Regions from separate parts of the Streptomyces sp. NPDC005533 genome, predicted to be linked through region 2. Evidence: predicted binding sites of a transcription regulator. Region 2 holds the regulator's gene; each other region holds the start of a gene.
The links. The regulator HrcA, encoded in region 2, represses chaperone genes, less so after heat shock. The targets are predictions, from matches to a motif close to TTNGCACTCNGNNNNNCNGAGTGCNAA.
Positions count from the first base shown of each region.

Region 1 (5,810 bases), on a different contig from region 2:
AGGGGGCGTCGATCTTCTTGCGCAGCGAGGAGACGTACACCTCGACGATGTTCGGGTCGATGCCGTGCGGGGCGTCCCAGACCTCGTCGAGGATGTCCTGCTTGGCGACGGCCCGGCCGGGCTGCTCCATCAGGCAGGCGAGCACGCCGAGTTCGCGGGCGGTGAGCTCGATGTCCCGGCCGCCGCGGCGGCAGCGGCGGCCCTGCGGGTCCAGGACGAGGTCGCCGGCCTGGAGGAGGCTGCGGTCGGGGGCGCCGGCGCGGCGGGCGAGCGCCCGGATCCGGGCGGCCAGGACGACGAAGGAGAACGGCTTGGTGAGGTAGTCGTCCGCGCCGCAGTCCAGGCCCTCGGCCTCGTCGTACTCGCCGTCCCGGGCGGTGAGCATCAGGACCGGGGTGGTGTCGCCGTGGGCGCGCAGGCGGGCGCAGATCTCGTAGCCGCTGAGGCAGGGGAGCATGAGGTCGAGCAGGACGACGTCGTACGGGCCGCCGGCGAGGGCGAGGTCCAGGCCGCGGTGGCCGTCGTGCGCGACCTCGACGAGGTGGCCGTCGGCGGACAGGCCGCGCCGCAGGGACTCGGCGAGGCCTTCTTCGTCTTCGACTACGAGGATGTGCACGGAGCAAGCGTCACATATCGCCCTTTCCCTCCCGGGTGGGGGTACGGGTTGCCCTGCGGGCGGCTCGGCGGGGTGACGGCTCGGCCCGGCGGGCGGCTCGCCCGGGCCTCGCCGGCGGCTCTGGTTGGGTGCGGCTCGGCCCGGAGCGGTGCGGCTCAAAGATCGGGGCTCCGCCGCGTGCCTCGCCGGCGGGGCTGGGTGGGTGCGGCGGGGCTGGGTGGGTGCGGCTCGGCCTGGCAGGCGGCTCAAAGATCGGGGCTCCGCCCCGGGCCCCGCGCCTCAATCGCCGGCGGGGCTGGATTTGGCGCGGCCCGCGCCCCAACCGGGTGGTGGGGTGGGTCGGTGCCCCGCACGAGGATCTCCTCGGCTCGCGCCTGCGGCAGTGGTCCGGTTGTGCGGCCTGGGTTGCGCGCTCGTCCTGCGGGGACCCTCCTGCGTGTCCCCGCCCCACGCCCGGGCTTCGGGAGCCGGAGGGGAGTGGGGACGTGTCGGGGTGTCCCCGCAGGACGAGCGTGCAACCGCCCTCAGCGGCCGTGACATGCCCGCAGGCGCGAGCCGAGGAGACATCCCGGCGCGGCGCCACGGACCGACCCCCACCGACAAACCCGCCGGAAACCCCGCCCTGCCGCCCGCAGGGCAACCCGCGCCACGGACCCAGCCCGCCGGAAGTCTTCCGAGCTGCCCGCAGGGCAACCCGCGCCAGGGGCCCAGCCTGCCGCGCCGCCCGCAGGGCAACCGCGCTCCGGCCGACCCCCGCCGGAAACCTCGCCCTGCCGCCCGCAGGGCAACCCGCGCGACGCAGCCCGCCGACAAGCCCGCCGAGCCGCCTGCGGGGCAACTCGCGCCTATGGAGCCGGCCCGCCGACACGTCTGCCGAGCCGCCCGCAGGGCAACCCGCGCGACGGACGCAGCCCGCCGACACGCCTGCCGAGCCGCCCGCAGGGCAACCCGTGCTGCGGACCCAGCCCGGCGACAAACCTGCCGAGCCGCCCGCAGGGCAACCCGCAGGGCAACCCGCCCAGGCGGGGAAAACGACACCCCCGGCGGCCAGAATTGGCACTCCGCTTGACCGAGTGCTAATCGCCGGAATAGTCTCGCACCTGGCACTCGCCCCTGGTGAGTGCCAACACAGCGACAGGCAGGTCCGGCACCCGCGACGACGGATCGACCTGGTCGCCACCTCAGACAGTTAACCCCGGATCTCCGAAGGGGGAGGTCGGATCGTGACGACCGCCAGCTCCAAGGTTGCCATCAAGCCGCTTGAGGACCGCATTGTGGTCCAGCCGCTCGACGCCGAGCAGACCACGGCCTCCGGCCTGGTCATCCCGGACACCGCGAAGGAGAAGCCCCAGGAGGGCGTCGTCCTCGCGGTGGGCCCGGGTCGCTTCGAGGACGGCCAGCGTCTCCCGCTGGACGTCACCGTCGGCGACATCGTGCTCTACAGCAAGTACGGCGGCACCGAAGTGAAGTACAGCGGCGAGGAGTACCTCGTCCTCTCGGCTCGCGACGTGCTCGCGATCGTCGAGAAGTAATTCTCTTCATCAGTACTGCTTTGAGCTGCGCCCCTGGTCACCCCGCTGATTGCCGGGCGGCGAGGGGCGCAGCTCGTTAAACCCGAGTTTTCGAGAGGGCTGAACCGCTCCCATGGCGAAGATCCTGAAGTTCGACGAGGACGCCCGTCGCGCCCTCGAGCGCGGCGTCAACAAGCTTGCCGACACGGTCAAGGTGACGATCGGCCCCAAGGGCCGCAACGTCGTCATCGACAAGAAGTTCGGCGCCCCCACCATCACCAACGACGGTGTCACCATCGCCCGCGAGGTCGAGCTGGACGACCCGTACGAGAACCTGGGCGCGCAGCTCGTGAAGGAGGTGGCGACCAAGACCAACGACATCGCGGGTGACGGCACCACCACCGCCACCGTGCTGGCCCAGGCGCTGGTCCGCGAGGGTCTGCGCAACGTCGCCGCGGGTGCGTCCCCGGCCGCCCTGAAGAAGGGCATCGACGCCGCGGTCAAGGCCGTCTCCGAGGAGCTCCTCGCGACCGCCCGCCCGATCGAGGACAAGTCCGACATCGCCGCCGTGGCCGCGCTCTCCGCGCAGGACCAGCAGGTCGGCGAGCTCATCGCCGAGGCGATGGACAAGGTCGGCAAGGACGGTGTCATCACCGTCGAGGAGTCCAACACCTTCGGCCTGGAGCTGGAGTTCACCGAGGGCATGGCCTTCGACAAGGGCTACCTCTCCCCGTACATGGTCTCCGACCAGGAGCGTATGGAGGCCGTCCTCGACGACCCGTACATCCTGATCAACCAGGGCAAGATCTCCTCGATCCAGGACCTCCTGCCCCTGCTGGAGAAGGTCATCCAGGCCGGCGGCTCCCGCCCGCTGCTGATCATCGCCGAGGACGTCGAGGGCGAGGCGCTCTCCACCCTCGTCGTCAACAAGATCCGCGGCACCTTCAACGCGGTCGCCGTCAAGGCCCCCGGCTTCGGTGACCGTCGCAAGGCGATGCTCCAGGACATGGCCACCCTCACCGGTGCCACCGTCATCGCCGAGGAGGTCGGCCTCAAGCTCGACCAGGCCGGTCTGGACGTACTGGGCTCCGCGCGCCGCGTGACCATCTCCAAGGACGACACCACCATCGTCGACGGTGGTGGCAGCTCCGAGGAGGTCGCCGCCCGCGTCAACCAGATCAAGGCCGAGATCGAGTCCACCGACTCGGACTGGGACCGCGAGAAGCTGCAGGAGCGCCTGGCGAAGCTCGCCGGCGGCGTCTGCGTCATCAAGGTCGGCGCCGCCACCGAGGTGGAGCTCAAGGAGAAGAAGCACCGCCTCGAGGACGCCATCTCGGCGACCCGCGCCGCGGTCGAGGAGGGCATCGTCTCCGGCGGTGGCTCCGCGCTCGTCCACGCCGTGAAGGTCCTGGAGGGCAACCTCGGCCTGTCGGGCGACGAGGCCACCGGTGTCGCGGTCGTGCGCCGCGCCGCCGTCGAGCCGCTGCGCTGGATCGCCGAGAACGCCGGCCTCGAGGGTTACGTCATCACCTCGAAGGTCGCCGAGCTCGACAAGGGCCAGGGCTTCAACGCCGCCACCGGCGAGTACGGCGACCTGGTCAAGGCCGGCGTCATCGACCCGGTGAAGGTCACCCGTTCCGCGCTGGAGAACGCCGCCTCCATCGCCTCCCTGCTGCTCACGACCGAGACCCTGGTCGTCGAGAAGCCGGCGGAGGACGAGGGCGACGCCGGTCACGGCCACGGTCACGGCCACAGCCACTGATCGCGCACCACGCAGGCAAGGCCCCGTTCCGCAGTCGCGGAACGGGGCCTTCCCCGTGCTCCGGCCCGGGTCCTCAGGATCCGTAGGGCGCTCCGGAGCCGCCCATCTGGCGCTGCAGCACTCCGGGGTTGTAATGCCACCAGCCCTCGGCGATCTCTCCGTCCAGGCACCGGAAGGTGGTGCTTCCGGACATCTCGTACGTCTTCCCGGTCGGGGCGATCCCCATGAAGGTGCCCTTGTGGGTGCCGCGCCAGTTCCACACGGTCGTGACCATGTCGCCCTCGGCCAGCTGGGCCACCGGCTCGAAGGTCATGTCGAAGGCGGCGCGCCACGCCTCCATGTCCGACCGCATGGCGTCGCGGCCGATGACGGTGGATTCCTCCCTGCCGGCGTCGTGGTTGATGTAGTTGGTCGCGAAGCCCTCGTCGAGGACGCTCATGTCGCCCTCCATGGCGGCTTCCTCGAACACCCGGTTGGCGAGCTGCTTGTTGAAGTGCTCGTCGCGGACCACGTCGAGGTTCATGAACTTCGGCATTCCCTCGCAGAGGGCCACCATCTCCTGGAACATCCGGTCCGTCTCCGGGAGCTGAGAGTTCTTCATGGCCTCCTCGTAGGAGGCGAACTCCACCATGTCCACGTAGTGGGTCCGGGCCTCGCGGTCCTGGCCGATCATCGTGTGCGTGGCGGTGCGCCTGCCGCTGCTCTGCTCCGCCCAGCGGTCGATGAGCGCGTTCATCTCATCGAACCGCCTGGTCTCATAATCGATCACCTGTACGAATGTCATCGCGTCGCCTCCCGCTGGAGATGGGATACGTCCAGTTTAGGGAGGGTTAGCCCGTTTGGCGGTCCGGTGGCGGCCTACCGACGGGTCGCGCTCACCCACGGGCCACGACCGCTACTGGGGCCCGTACTTGCGGCCCGTACGCGAGGACATCCCGCCCAGCAGCCCGCGCGGCGTCAGCTTCACCACGCCCATCAGCGCCTTGTACCGCGGGTCCGGGATCGACACCGTCCTGCCGCGCGCCAGATCCGCCAGGGCCGCCGCCACCAGCTTGTCGGCGTCCAGCCACATCCAGCCCGGGATGTTGTCCGTCCCCATGCCGGCGCGCTGGTGGAACTCCGTGCGCACGAAGCCGGGGCACAGCGCCATCAGCCGTACCCCGGAACCCGCCAGGTCCCGCGCCGCGCCCTGGGTGAACTGCACGACCCAGGCCTTGCTCGCCCCGTACGTGCCGCGCGGCACGAAGGCCGCGACCGAGGCCACGTTGATCACGCCGCCGCGGCCGCGCGAGCGCATCGACCCGGTGGCCGCCGAAGTCAGCCGCAGCACCGCCTCGATGTGCACCTTCAGCATGGTCAGCTCGTCGGCCATGGAGACCTCGAGGTAGCGGCCCTTGTTGCCGAAACCGGCGTTGTTGACCAGCAGGTCCACCGGGTGCGTCCGGTCGTCGAGGCGCTGCTCCACCGCCGCGATGCCCTCCTCGGTGGAGAGGTCGGCGGCCAGTACCTCGGCCTCGATGCCGTGCCGGTCGTGCAGCTCGGTGGCCTGCTGGCCGAGCCGCTTGGTGTCGCGCGCCACCAGCACCAGGTTGTGCCCCTGGGCGGCGAGCCGCCGGGCGAAAGCGGCGCCGATGCCCGCCGTGGATCCCGTAATCAACGCAGTCGTCATAGGCGCAACCTAGCCGCCCGGGGTGACGGTCCTACCGCGCCCCGGCGCCGGCCCCCTGCGTCTCCATGTACCGGCGCACCCGCTCGTGGGCCTCCGGCTCCATCGCCGCCCCCGCCGCCAGGGTGCGCGGCAGCAGCGCGCGTTCGGTGGTGAAGGCGCGGAACCACAGCTCCACCGTCACGTCGTGGTCCGGCCGGTGGACGATCTCGACGGGGTCGCCGGGGGAGACCGACCCCTCCCGGATCACCCGCA
Region 1 covers NZ_JBIAJH010000011.1:125,549-131,358, reverse strand. The annotation lists gene ACFYP3_RS13890 (response regulator transcription factor) at 1-616, opposite strand, end outside; gene groES (co-chaperone GroES) at 1,840-2,148, shown strand; gene groL (chaperonin GroEL) at 2,261-3,889, shown strand; gene ACFYP3_RS13875 (ester cyclase) at 3,963-4,673, opposite strand; gene ACFYP3_RS13870 (SDR family NAD(P)-dependent oxidoreductase) at 4,785-5,558, opposite strand; gene ACFYP3_RS13865 (MOSC domain-containing protein) at 5,590-5,810, opposite strand, start outside.
Region 1: groES (co-chaperone GroES) is a predicted target of HrcA. The motif match lies at 1,670-1,696, and genes of this name have one in related genera.

Region 2 (5,810 bases):
TGCATCGTGCCATGTCCCGCTCAGGGGGCCGAATCACGGCATTCGCCTGGCATAGTCCGCTTCCGGACCCGGTCACGGGCCGCCGCCGGGCCCATGCGAAGAGCCCGGCGGGGAATCCCCTGGCCGGGCTCTCGGCGGTGTCCGCGGGCCGCTCAGCGACCGTTGAACGCGTCCTTCAGGCGGCTGAACAGCCCCTGCTGACCTGGCGCGAACTGGCCCATCGGCCGCTCCTCGCCGCGCAGCTTCGCCAGCTGGCGCAGCAGCTCCTCCTGCTGGGCGTCCAGCTTGCCCGGGGTGGTGACCTCGACGTGGACGATCAGGTCGCCGCGCCCGCCGCCGCGCAGGTGGGTGACGCCCCGCCCGTGGAGCGGGATGGCCTGCCCGGAGCCGGTGCCGGGCCGGATGTCGATCTCCTCCAGCCCGTCCAGGGTCTCCAGCGGGCACTTCGTGCCCAGTGCGGCCGCCGTCATCGGGATCGTCACCGTGCAGTGCAGGTCGTCCCCGCGCCGCTGGAAGGTCGGGTGCGCCAGCTCGTGGATCTCCACGTACAGGTCGCCGGCGGGGCCGCCGCCGGGGCCGACCTCGCCCTCGCCCGCGAGCTGGATCCGGGTGCCGTTCTCGACGCCGGCCGGGATCTTGACCGTGAGGCTGCGGCGGGAGCGGACCCGGCCGTCGCCCGCGCACTCGGGGCACGGGGTCGGGACGACGGTGCCGAAGCCCTGGCACTGCGGGCAGGGGCGCGAGGTCATGACCTGGCCCAGGAAGGACCGGGTGACCTGCGAGACCTCACCGCGGCCGCGGCACATGTCACACGTCTGCGCGGAGGTGCCGGGGGCGGCGCCCTCACCGGAGCAGGTGGTGCAGACGACGGCCGTGTCGACCTGGATGTCCTTGGTCGTCCCGAAGGCCGCCTCGTCCAGCTCCAGGTCCAGGCGGATCATGGCGTCCTGGCCGCGCCGGGTCCGCGAGCGCGGGCCGCGCTGCTGACTCTGCCCGAAGAAGGCGTCCATGATGTCGGAGAAGTTGCCGAAGCCGCCGGCTCCGAAGCCGCCCGCGCCGCCGCCGCCCGAGGAGGACAGCGGGTCGCCGCCGAGGTCGTAGACCTGCTTCTTCTGCGGGTCCGAGAGGACCTCGTAGGCGGCGTTGATCTCCTTGAAACGCTCTTGCGTCTTGGGATCGGGGTTCACGTCCGGGTGCAGCTCGCGGGCGAGCCGCCGGAAGGCCTTCTTGATCTCGTCCTGCGATGCGTCGCGGCGCACGCCGAGAACGGCGTAGTAGTCCGTGGCCACTTACGACTCCGCCAGGATCTGTCCGACGTAACGTGCCACTGCGCGTACCGCTCCCATCGTTCCGGGGTAGTCCATGCGGGTCGGTCCGACCACGCCGAGTTTGGCGACTGCTTCGCCGCCCGAACCGTAACCGACGGAGACGACGGACGTGGAGTTCAGTCCCTCGTAGGCGTTCTCGTGCCCGATCCGTACGGCCATTCCCGACTCGCTGGCCTCGCCGAGCAGCTTGAGGAGCACGACCTGCTCCTCCAGCGCCTCGAGCACCGGCCTGATCGTCAGGGGAAAATCGTGTCCGAAGCGGGTGAGATTGGCGGTGCCGCCGATCATCAGCCGCTCTTCGGCTTCCTCGACCAGGGTTTCGAGGAGTGTCGTGAGCACGGTGGAGACCGTGCCGCGGTCCTCGGCCTCGAAGGACTCCGGGAGGTCCTGGACGAGCGGGGGCACGTCCTTGAAGCGCCGTCCGACGACCCGGCTGTTGAGCCGGGCCCGCAGGTCGGCGAGCGAGGCCTCGCCGAAGGGGCCCGGGCAGTCGACGAGCCGCTGCTCGACCCGTCCGGTGTCCGTGATCAGTACGAGCATCAGGCGCGCGGGAGCGAGCGAGAGCAGCTCCACATGCCGGACGGTCGACCGGGTCAGGCTCGGGTACTGCACGACCGCGACCTGCCGGGTGAGCTGCGCGAGCAGCCGCACCGTGCGGCCGACGACGTCGTCGAGGTCGACGGCGCCGTCGAGGAAGTTCTGGATGGCCCGGCGCTCGGGTGTCGACAGCGGTTTGACCCCCGCCAGCTTGTCGACGAAGAGCCGGTAGCCCTTGTCGGTGGGGATCCGGCCGGCGCTGGTGTGGGGCTGGGCGATGTAGCCCTCGTCCTCCAGCACGGCCATGTCGTTGCGCACGGTCGCGGGCGAGACGCCGAGCCGGTGCCGCTCGGTGAGCGCCTTGGAGCCGACCGGCTCCTCCGTCCCGACGTAGTCCTGGACGATGGCGCGCAGCACTTCGAGTCTGCGTTCGCTGAGCATCGCGGGCACACCTCCAGCTGTGGTCCGTTGCCGTGTTCTGCCGTGTCGGTTGGCACTCTGTCCGTTCGAGTGCCAGAGATCCCCCGCTCAGTGTACGGCCGGGTGGTGAGACCCTGGCAAGGGAGGCCCGCCAGGGTAGCGTCGCGGCATGGACGTGCGTTGGGAAGAGGAAGGCTGGGAACGGCTGACCGGACGGGCCGGCCGGCGGCGGCTGCCGGTGTGGGACTGCACCGTGGGACTGGTGGTGGGCAAGGAGTCGGTCCTCCTGATCGACCCCGGTTCCTGTCTCCGGGAGGGCGCGCAGGTGCGGGCGGAGGCGGAGCGCCTGACGGGTCGGCGCGTGACCCATATCGCATTCACGCACGGCCATTTCGATCACGTGCTGGGCGGTGCCGCCTTCTCCGGGGCCGAGGTCTTCGGTGCGGTCGGGCTGGACGCGCTGCTCTCGACGGGCCGTGAGGAGCTGCGCGGGGACGCGGTGCGCCACGGCCTGGCGGAGGCGGAGGCGGCCGAGGCGGCGGACCTGCTGGTGGTGCCGAAGCACCTGGTGTCCGGGGAGTGGACGCTGGAACTGGGCGGGCTGCAGGTGCTGCTGGCCAATGTGGGGCCCGGGCACACCCGGCACGACCTGGCCGTCTTCGTGCCGGGCGAGCGCGAGACGGTGTTCTGCGGGGACCTGGTCGAGGAGTCGGGTGAGCCCTTGGCGGGCCCGGACGCGACGCCCCGGCAGTGGCCGGCCGCCCTGGACCGGCTGCTGGCCCTCGGCGGGGACGACGCACTGTACGTGCCGGGTCACGGAGCGGTGGTCACGGCCGACTTCGTCCGTGCGCAACGCGCCACACTGGCAGCCCGTTTCGGCGTGTCGGGGACATGACGCGGGCGTCTCTCCTACTGTCGGCCGGATGCGCGAGTACTCCCCCGACCTGACCCCGCAGTGGAAGCGCCCCAAGGCGGTGCCCGAGGTGGCGGCCGAGCCCGATCTGGTGGTCGAGGTGGCGGGTACGGACTTCTGCGGCGCGGTGGTGGCCTGCGAGGCGGGCACGGTGACGCTGGAGGACCGCTTCGGCAAGCGGCGGGTGTTCCCGCTGGAGGCGCGGGGCTTCCTGTTGGAGGGTGCGGTCGTCACCCTGGTCCGCCCGCCCCGCGGCCCGTCGGCGCCCTCCCGTACGGCCTCGGGCTCGATCGCGGTCCCGGGGGCCCGGGCACGGGTGGCGCGGGCCGGGCGCATCTACGTGGAGGGCCGCCACGACGCGGAGCTGGTCGAGAAGGTCTGGGGCGACGACCTCCGCATCGAGGGCGTGGTGGTGGAGTACCTGGAGGGCGTCGACGACCTGCGGGCCGTCGTCGCCGACTTCGCCCCGGGCCCGGACGCCCGCCTGGGCGTCCTGGTGGACCACCTGGTGCCCGGCTCGAAGGAGTCCCGCATCGCGGCCTCGGTGACCTCGCCGGACGTCCTGGTCGTGGGCCACCCGTACGTCGACGTCTGGCAGGCGGTGAAGCCGTCCGCCCTGGGCATCGCGGCGTGGCCGGTGGTCCCGCGCGGCCAGGACTGGAAGACGGGCGTGTGCCGGGCCCTGGGCTGGCCGCAGAACACGGGCGCCGCGTGGCAGCACGTCCTGTCGCGGGTGACGTCCTACAAGGACCTGGAGCCGACGCTCCTGGGCCGCGTGGAGGAGCTGATCGACTTCGTCACGGCGCCGGTCTGAGCGAACCGCCTGCTGAGCCGCACGCCCGTGGCGCGGAAGGGTCGCGGCGGTTCACCCCCGGGGGATCAGTCCACCAGGTCGCGGACCACCGCGTCGGCCAGCAGCCGGCCGCGCAGGGTCAGGACGGCCCGCCCGGCCTGGTACGGCGCGGGGTCCAGCAGCCCGTCCGCGAGGGCCTTGCGGGAGGCGGCGAGCCCGGCCGGGGCGAGCAGGGACAGCGGGACGCCGTCCACCAGGCGCAGCTCCAGCAGGATCCGCTCGACCCGCCGGTCCTCCGCGGAGAGGAGCTCGCGTCCCGCGCCCGGGGAGCGTCCCTCCGCCAGCGCGGCGGCGTACGCGCCCGGGTGCTTCACGTTCCACCACCGGACCCCGCCCACGTGCGAGTGCGCGCCCGGCCCGGCGCCCCACCAGTCGGCGCCGCGCCAGTACAGCTCGTTGTGCAGGCAGCGCCCTGCCTCCGAGGTGGCCCAGTTGGAGACCTCGTACCAGGAGTACCCGGCCCCGGCCATGACCTCGTCCGCGATCAGGTAGCGGTCGGCGTGCACGTCGTCGTCCGTCATCGGGACCTCGCCCCGGCGGATCCGGCGCGCCAGCTGCGTGCCCTCCTCCACGATCAGCGCGTAGGCGCTGATGTGGTCCGGGCCCGCCCCGAGGGCCGCGTCCAGCGAGGCCCGCCAGTCCTCGTCCGACTCCCCCGGCGTGCCGTAGATGAGGTCGAGGTTGACGTGCTCGAAGCCGGCGGCCCGCGCCTCGGCGACGCAGGCCTCCGGGCGGCCCGGGGTGTGGGTGCGGTCCAGCACCTTCAGGACGTGCTGCTTCGCGCTCTGCATGCCGAAGGAGATCCGGTTGAAGCCACCGGCGCGCAGCTCGGCCAGGTACTGCGGGTTCACGGACTCCGGGTTGGCCTCGGTGGTGATCTCCGCGTCCTCGGCCAGGCCGAATTCGTCGCGGATCGCCGCGAGCGTCCGTACGAGGTCCCCGGCCGGCAGCAGCGTGGGCGTGCCGCCGCCCACGAACACGGTCCGTACGGCCCGTGGGTCGTCCCCCAGCACCTTCCGCGCGAGGCGGACCTCGTCGATCAGGGTGTCGGCGTAGTTCTCCCGGGAGGCGAGCACGCCTCCGGTGCCCCGCAGCTCGGTGGCCGTGTAGGTGTTGAAGTCGCAGTACCCGCAGCGCGTGGCGCAGTAGGGGACGTGCAGGTAGAAACCGAGCGGCCGCTCCCCCGCGCCCTCCAGGGCGTGCGACGGCAGCGAGCCGTCTTCGGGCATGGGTTCACCGTCGGGCAGGGCGGAAGGCATGACCCCATTCTCCCGCACGAAAGAAGTCCCGTCGGCGGGTGAGGCGCCGGGCCGGGGGCGGAGCCCCGGAAAGCGGACCGGGCGGGGCGGCACGGCCCGGCCGCCCCGCCCCGCCCGCGGCAGGCGTCAGGCCTCGCGCGACCCCTGGTACATCTCCTCGATCAGGTGCTTGAACTCACGCTCGACCACCGGCCGCTTCAGCTTCAGGCTGGGCGTGAGGTCCCCGTGCTCGACGTCGAGGTCGCGCGGCAGCAGCCGGAACTTCTTGATCGTCTGCCAGCGCTGGAGGCCCTCGTTCAGGGTCTGTACGTACGTCTCGATCAGGCGCTCGGTCTCCGGCGCGGCCAGGACCTGTCCGTACGTCTTGCCCTCCAGCCCGTTGTCGGCCGCCCAGGTGAGGATCGACGGCTCGTCGAGGGCGATCAGGGCCGAGCAGAAGTTCCGGTCGGCGCCGTGCACGACGATGGTCGACACGTACGGGCAGATCGCCTTGAACTGGC
Region 2 covers NZ_JBIAJH010000030.1:75,472-81,281, forward strand. The annotation lists gene dnaJ (molecular chaperone DnaJ) at 153-1,289, opposite strand; gene hrcA (heat-inducible transcriptional repressor HrcA) at 1,290-2,306, opposite strand; gene ACFYP3_RS26665 (MBL fold metallo-hydrolase) at 2,455-3,180, shown strand; gene ACFYP3_RS26670 (DUF3097 domain-containing protein) at 3,209-4,012, shown strand; gene hemW (radical SAM family heme chaperone HemW) at 4,078-5,310, opposite strand; gene ACFYP3_RS26680 (AMP-dependent synthetase/ligase) at 5,437-5,810, opposite strand, start outside.

Region 3 (5,810 bases), on a different contig from region 2:
CACCCCGACCCCGCCCAAGCGGCGCAGCCAACCGGCGCGAGCCCCCACCCCAACCGACCCCCACCCCCCGCCGACCCCGCCCAAGCGGCGCAGCCAACCGGCGCCCGCCCCCACCCCAACCGGCCCACCCCCCGACCCCGCCCAAGCGGCGCAGCCAACCGGCCCCCACCCGCCGACCCCGCAAGCGCGGGTCAAGCGACCGGGTGCCGGGCCGCCTCGATGAAGGCGTGGATCAGCTCCGGCGACTTCACACCGCGCTCGCGCTCCACCCCGCTGGACACGTCCACGCCCCAGGCGCCGGTCACCGCGACCGCCTCCCGCACGTTGCCCGGGTTCAGCCCGCCCGCCAGCAGCCAACGCCCCTCGGGCGCGGCGAAGTCCGCCGAGCCCCAGTTCCACGGCTTGCCGGAGCCGGGGTCGGGGGCGTCGAGCAGGAGCAGGTCCTCGCCGTACTCCCCGCAGCGCTTCACGTGCTCGGCGGTGGCCCGCAGCAGCGTCCGGCCCTCGGCGCGCAGCGCCGCGAAGTCCTCGGGCCCCTCCTCGCCGTGCAGCTGCACCCCCCGTACACCGCTCTCCTCGGCGAATCGGCGCACCTCCGCGACCGTCTGCCCCCGGAACACGCCGACGGTGAGCACGCCGTCCGGCACCCGCGCGGCGAGCTCCCGCGCGGTGGCGGCATCGACCGTGCGCGGGCTGCCGGGCGCGAACACGAACCCCACGGCGTCGGCCCCGGCCGCCACGGCGGCGTCGAGGTCCCGCACGGTCTTCAGCCCACAGATCTTGACGAAGAGATCAGCCATGCGCCCAGCCTATGCGGCCCCGATCCGACCCGGACGGGACGGGACGGGACCGGACGGGACCGGACCCGACCCGGACCGGACCGGACCCGGCCAGGGCGACCGCCTCAGCGGCCCGGCCGCCCCGGCCCCAGCACCGACCCGCCGATCGCGGCCGCCAGATGGGCCGCGCCCACCTCGTCGGCGTACGCGAAGTGCACGTAGACCGTGTGCCGGCCGTCGGGATGCCCCTCGTTGACGTCGAGTTCCACCCGCTGGTTCGTCGTGTGCGGCGACGCGGACGGGATCTCGGGGACGCACGGCCAGTCCCCGTACCAGAGCAGCGTGGCCGCTCCGCGGCCCAGCGCGCGCAGGAAGCCCTGTTCGACGGGGCCCGGGGCCGCGTACGCGTCGACGGTCAGCGGCAGTTCGGCCGCGAGTTCCCGGTCGTCGCCGGGCAGTTCGGCGCCCGCGAACCAGACGTCCCGGTCCCGGTCCCAGTCGTACGACGGCTCGAAGAAGCCCGTCGGCAGCAGCCGAGCCAGCCCCCGGGCCTCCTCGACGGTGTGCGCCCGCGCGCACAGCCACATCTCCGCGTCGAGCGGCTTCATCCGCGCGCACAGCAGTCGGGCCCGCCGGTGGGCCTCGGCGAGGTCGTCGGTCCGGAACACGGGGTAGGCGTGCGAACTTCCCATCGCGTCAGCAGCCCCGCGCCGTGGCGTACGCCTCGGCGGGATCGGTGGTGCGGTGGACGGGATACGCGACGCAGTGGCCCATGGCCGAACCGTGCCACGCCCCCACCGACCCCGGCCAGCGGTTTTACCCCCGCTCGGCGGCAGCTCACCGCGCCGGCCGGGAACGCCCGAGGGCGGCACCCCCTGGGGGTGCCGCCCTCGTTCGAGAACAGCCGATCAACCTTCGGGCCGGAGCCCGGGGGTCGATCAGAAGTCCATGTCACCGCCCGGCATGCCGCCCGGGGCGCCGGCGCCGGCCTTCTCGGGCTTGTCGGCGATGACGGCCTCGGTGGTCAGGAACAGCGCGGCGATGGACGCGGCGTTCTGCAGCGCGGAGCGCGTGACCTTCGCCGGGTCGATGATGCCCTCGGCGATCATGTCGACGTACTCGCCGGTCGCGGCGTTCAGGCCGTGACCGATCGGAAGGTTGCGCACCTTCTCGACGACGACGCCACCCTCGAGACCACCGTTGACGGCGATCTGCTTCAGCGGGGCCTCCAGGGCGAGCTTCACGGCGTTGGCGCCGGTCGCCTCGTCACCCTCGAGCTCCAGCTTCTCGAAGACCGCGGAGGCCTGGAGCAGGGCCACGCCACCACCGGCGACGATGCCCTCCTCGACGGCCGCCTTCGCGTTGCGAACGGCGTCCTCGATGCGGTGCTTGCGCTCCTTGAGCTCGACCTCGGTCGCGGCACCGGCCTTGATGACGGCCACGCCGCCGGCCAGCTTCGCGAGGCGCTCCTGGAGCTTCTCGCGGTCGTAGTCCGAGTCGGAGTTCTCGATCTCGGCGCGGATCTGGTTCACGCGACCGGCGACCTGGTCGCTGTCACCGGCACCGTCGACGATGGTGGTCTCGTCCTTGGTGATGACGACCTTGCGGGCGCGGCCGAGCAGGTCGAGACCGGCGTTCTCCAGCTTGAGGCCGACCTCCTCGGAGATGACCGTGCCGCCCGTGAGGATGGCGATGTCACCGAGCATGGCCTTGCGGCGGTCGCCGAAGCCCGGGGCCTTGACGGCGACGGACTTGAAGGTGCCGCGGATCTTGTTGACGACGAGGGTGGAGAGGGCCTCGCCCTCGACGTCCTCGGCGATGATCAGCAGCGGCTTGCCGGACTGCATGACCTTCTCCAGGAGCGGCAGCAGGTCCTTGACCGAGCCGATCTTGGAGTTGACGATCAGGATGTACGGGTCGTCGAGGGACGCCTCCATACGCTCCATGTCGGTGGCGAAGTACGCCGAGATGTAGCCCTTGTCGAAGCGCATGCCCTCGGTGAGCTCGAGCTCCAGACCGAAGGTCTGCGACTCCTCGACGGTGATGACGCCTTCCTTGCCGACCTTGTCCATGGCCTCGGCGATGAGCTCGCCGATCTGGGTGTCGGCGGCGGAGATGGAGGCCGTCGAAGCGATCTGCTCCTTGGTCTCGACGTCCTTGGCCTGGGCGAGCAGGGCGGCGGAGACGGCCTCGACGGCCTTCTCGATACCACGCTTGAGGGCCATCGGGTTGGCGCCGGCGGCGACATTGCGCAGGCCCTCGCGGACGAGCGCCTGGGCCAGCACGGTGGCGGTGGTCGTACCGTCGCCCGCGACGTCGTCCGTCTTCTTGGCGACTTCCTTGACCAGCTCGGCGCCGATCTTCTCGTACGGGTCCTCGAGCTCGATCTCCTTGGCGATGGAGACACCATCGTTGGTGATCGTGGGGGCGCCCCACTTCTTCTCAAGGACGACGTTGCGACCCTTGGGGCCAAGGGTGACCTTGACGGCGTCGGCGAGCTGGTTCATCCCACGCTCGAGGCCGCGGCGGGCCTCCTCGTCGAACGCAATGATCTTGGCCATCTGAAGTGGTCCTCCCGGACAGCGGTGGATTGCTCCCAGGACCGCGCCCGCGCCCGCGACGGACGGCCTGCGTGCCCGGCGGTTCCTTCCCACCGGACCCTGCGGGCCTCACCGACCCGGTCCTCGTTCAGTAGCACTCTCACCGGGAGAGTGCTAACGCCAATGATTAGCACTCGACCCCTCCGAGTGCAAGCGGCTCGGGGGAACACCCCGCCACTACCGGGCACACACGCGAGGGGCCCACATCCCGTGTCCAGGATGTGGGCCCCTCGTGGGTCTTCCGGGTCTTCGACGGAAGACCGAGCGTCGGTGGTCGATGCTCCGGGACTAGCCGAGCGCGAGCTTGACCATGTCCGCCTGCGGACCCTTCTGGCCCTGCGAGATCTCGAACTCGACCCGCTGACCCTCTTCAAGGGTGCGGTACCCGTCCATCTGGATGGCGCTGTAGTGGACGAACACATCCGCACCACCGTCGACCGCGATGAAGCCGTAGCCCTTCTCCGCGTTGAACCACTTGACGGTGCCCTGAGCCATGCCTAACTCCCCTATTACTGGCCCTTGCGCGGGAACGCACTTCGCGTTCCCGGGTCAGAACTTGCGTCGGAACGCGTCGACCGAGGCTGAATGTATCTGCGCGAGTGCTGTCTGCAACAGGTCAATCCGACGAGAATTCTGGACACCGGGAAACATTGAAATAGAGTGAAAATTTGCCATACTCCCGGGCAACTCGGGCCTGACATATCTCGCCAAAGCCCCATACCGCGCTTGCACATTGACCCGATGTCGACCCTCACGCGACCCGTTCATATGCGGCGGGCAAGTCCGGCGGAGGGGACTTCCCCAACTCTACCGCGCCCAATCAAGCAGAATTGCCCCCTCCGCTTTTAGCGGAGGGGGCAATTTCGGTTTGCGCGTGTCACCAGTCGGGTGACAAAGGGGCCGTGCGGATCAGCAGCCGCCCGCGACGGCCGGAATGATCGAGACGCCGGCGCCGTCCGGCGTCTTCGCCTCCAGCCCACCCTCGAAGCGCACGTCGTCGTCGTTGACGTAGACGTTCACGAAACGGCGCAGCTTGCCCTGGTCGTCCAGGACGCGCGCGGCGATGCCCGGGTGGCTCGCCTCCAGGGACTGGATGACCTGGGCGAGGGTCGCGCCCTCGGCGGGCACCTCGGCCTGACCGCCGGTGTAGGTGCGCAGGATGGTGGGGATGCGGACGTTGACGCTCATGGCGCTACTGCCTTTCCGGTTGAGCAGGAGGGTGTGGTCAGGCCAGGCCGGCGGCGCGGAACGCGTCCAGGCTCGGGCGGATGGTGGCGGTCTGCCCGCTCTCCGCGGCCACCGCCTCCAGGGTCTTCAGGCCGTCGCCGGTGTTGAGGACGACGGTGGTCAGCGTCGGGTCGAGCTGCCCGTTCTCGATGAGCTTCTTCGTCACGCCGACGGTCACGCCGCCCGCGGTCTCGGCGAAGATGCCCTCGGTCTGCGCGAGGATCCTGATGGCCTCGACGACCTGCTCGTCGTTCACGTCCTCGACGTAACCACCGGTGCGCCGCGCGATGTCCAGGACGTACGGGCCGTCCGCCGGGTTGCCGATCGCGAGCGACTTGGCGATGGTGTTCGGCTTCTGCGGGCGGACCACGTCGTGACCGGCCTTGAAGGCGGTCGACACCGGGGAGCACCCCTCGGCCTGGGCGCCGAAGATCTTGTACGGCTTGTCCTCGACGAGACCGAGCTTGATCAGCTCCTGCAGACCCTTGTCGATCTTCGTCAGCTGCGAGCCGGACGCGATCGGGATCACGAGCTGGTCGGGCAGCTGCCAGCCGAGCTGCTCGCAGATCTCGTAGGCGAGGGTCTTGGAGCCCTCGCCGTAGTACGGGCGCAGGTTGACGTTGACGAAGCCCCAGCCCTCACCCAGCGGGTCGCCGATGAGCTCGGAGCAGAAGCGGTTGACGTCGTCGTAGTTGCCCTCGATGCCGACCAGGTCACCGCCGTACACACCGGCCATGACGACCTTGCCCTGCTCCAGGTCGTGCGGGATGAACACGCACGAGCGGAAGCCGGCCCGGGCGGCCGCGGCGCCGACGGCGCCGGCCAGGTTGCCGGTGGAGGAGCAGGAGAGAGTGGTGAAGCCGAAGGCGCGGGCGGCCTCGACGGCGATGGCCACGACGCGGTCCTTGAAGGAGTGCGTCGGGTTGCCGGAGTCGTCCTTGACGTAGAGCTTGCCGGTGACCCCGAGCTCCTTGGCCAGGTTGGCGGCGTCCACGAGCTTGGTGAAGCCCGGGTTCAGGCTCGGCTTGGCGGCCACGTCCGCGGGGACGGGCAGCAGCGGCGCGTACCGCCAGATGTTGGTGGGGCCGGCCTCGATCGCGGCGCGCAGGGCTTCCGGGTCACCGGTCGGGAGGTCGTAGGCGACTTCCAGAGGTCCGAAGCACTCGGCGCACGCGAAGATGGGGCCGAGCTCGAAGCGGGTACC
Region 3 covers NZ_JBIAJH010000019.1:106,523-112,332, reverse strand. The annotation lists gene ACFYP3_RS20685 (phosphoribosylanthranilate isomerase) at 192-800, opposite strand; gene ACFYP3_RS20680 (hypothetical protein) at 905-1,471, opposite strand; gene groL (chaperonin GroEL) at 1,718-3,340, opposite strand; gene ACFYP3_RS20670 (cold-shock protein) at 3,668-3,874, opposite strand; gene ACFYP3_RS20665 (MoaD/ThiS family protein) at 4,289-4,567, opposite strand; gene thrC (threonine synthase) at 4,605-5,810, opposite strand, start outside.
Region 3: groL (chaperonin GroEL) is a predicted target of HrcA. The motif match lies at 3,471-3,497, and genes of this name have one in related genera.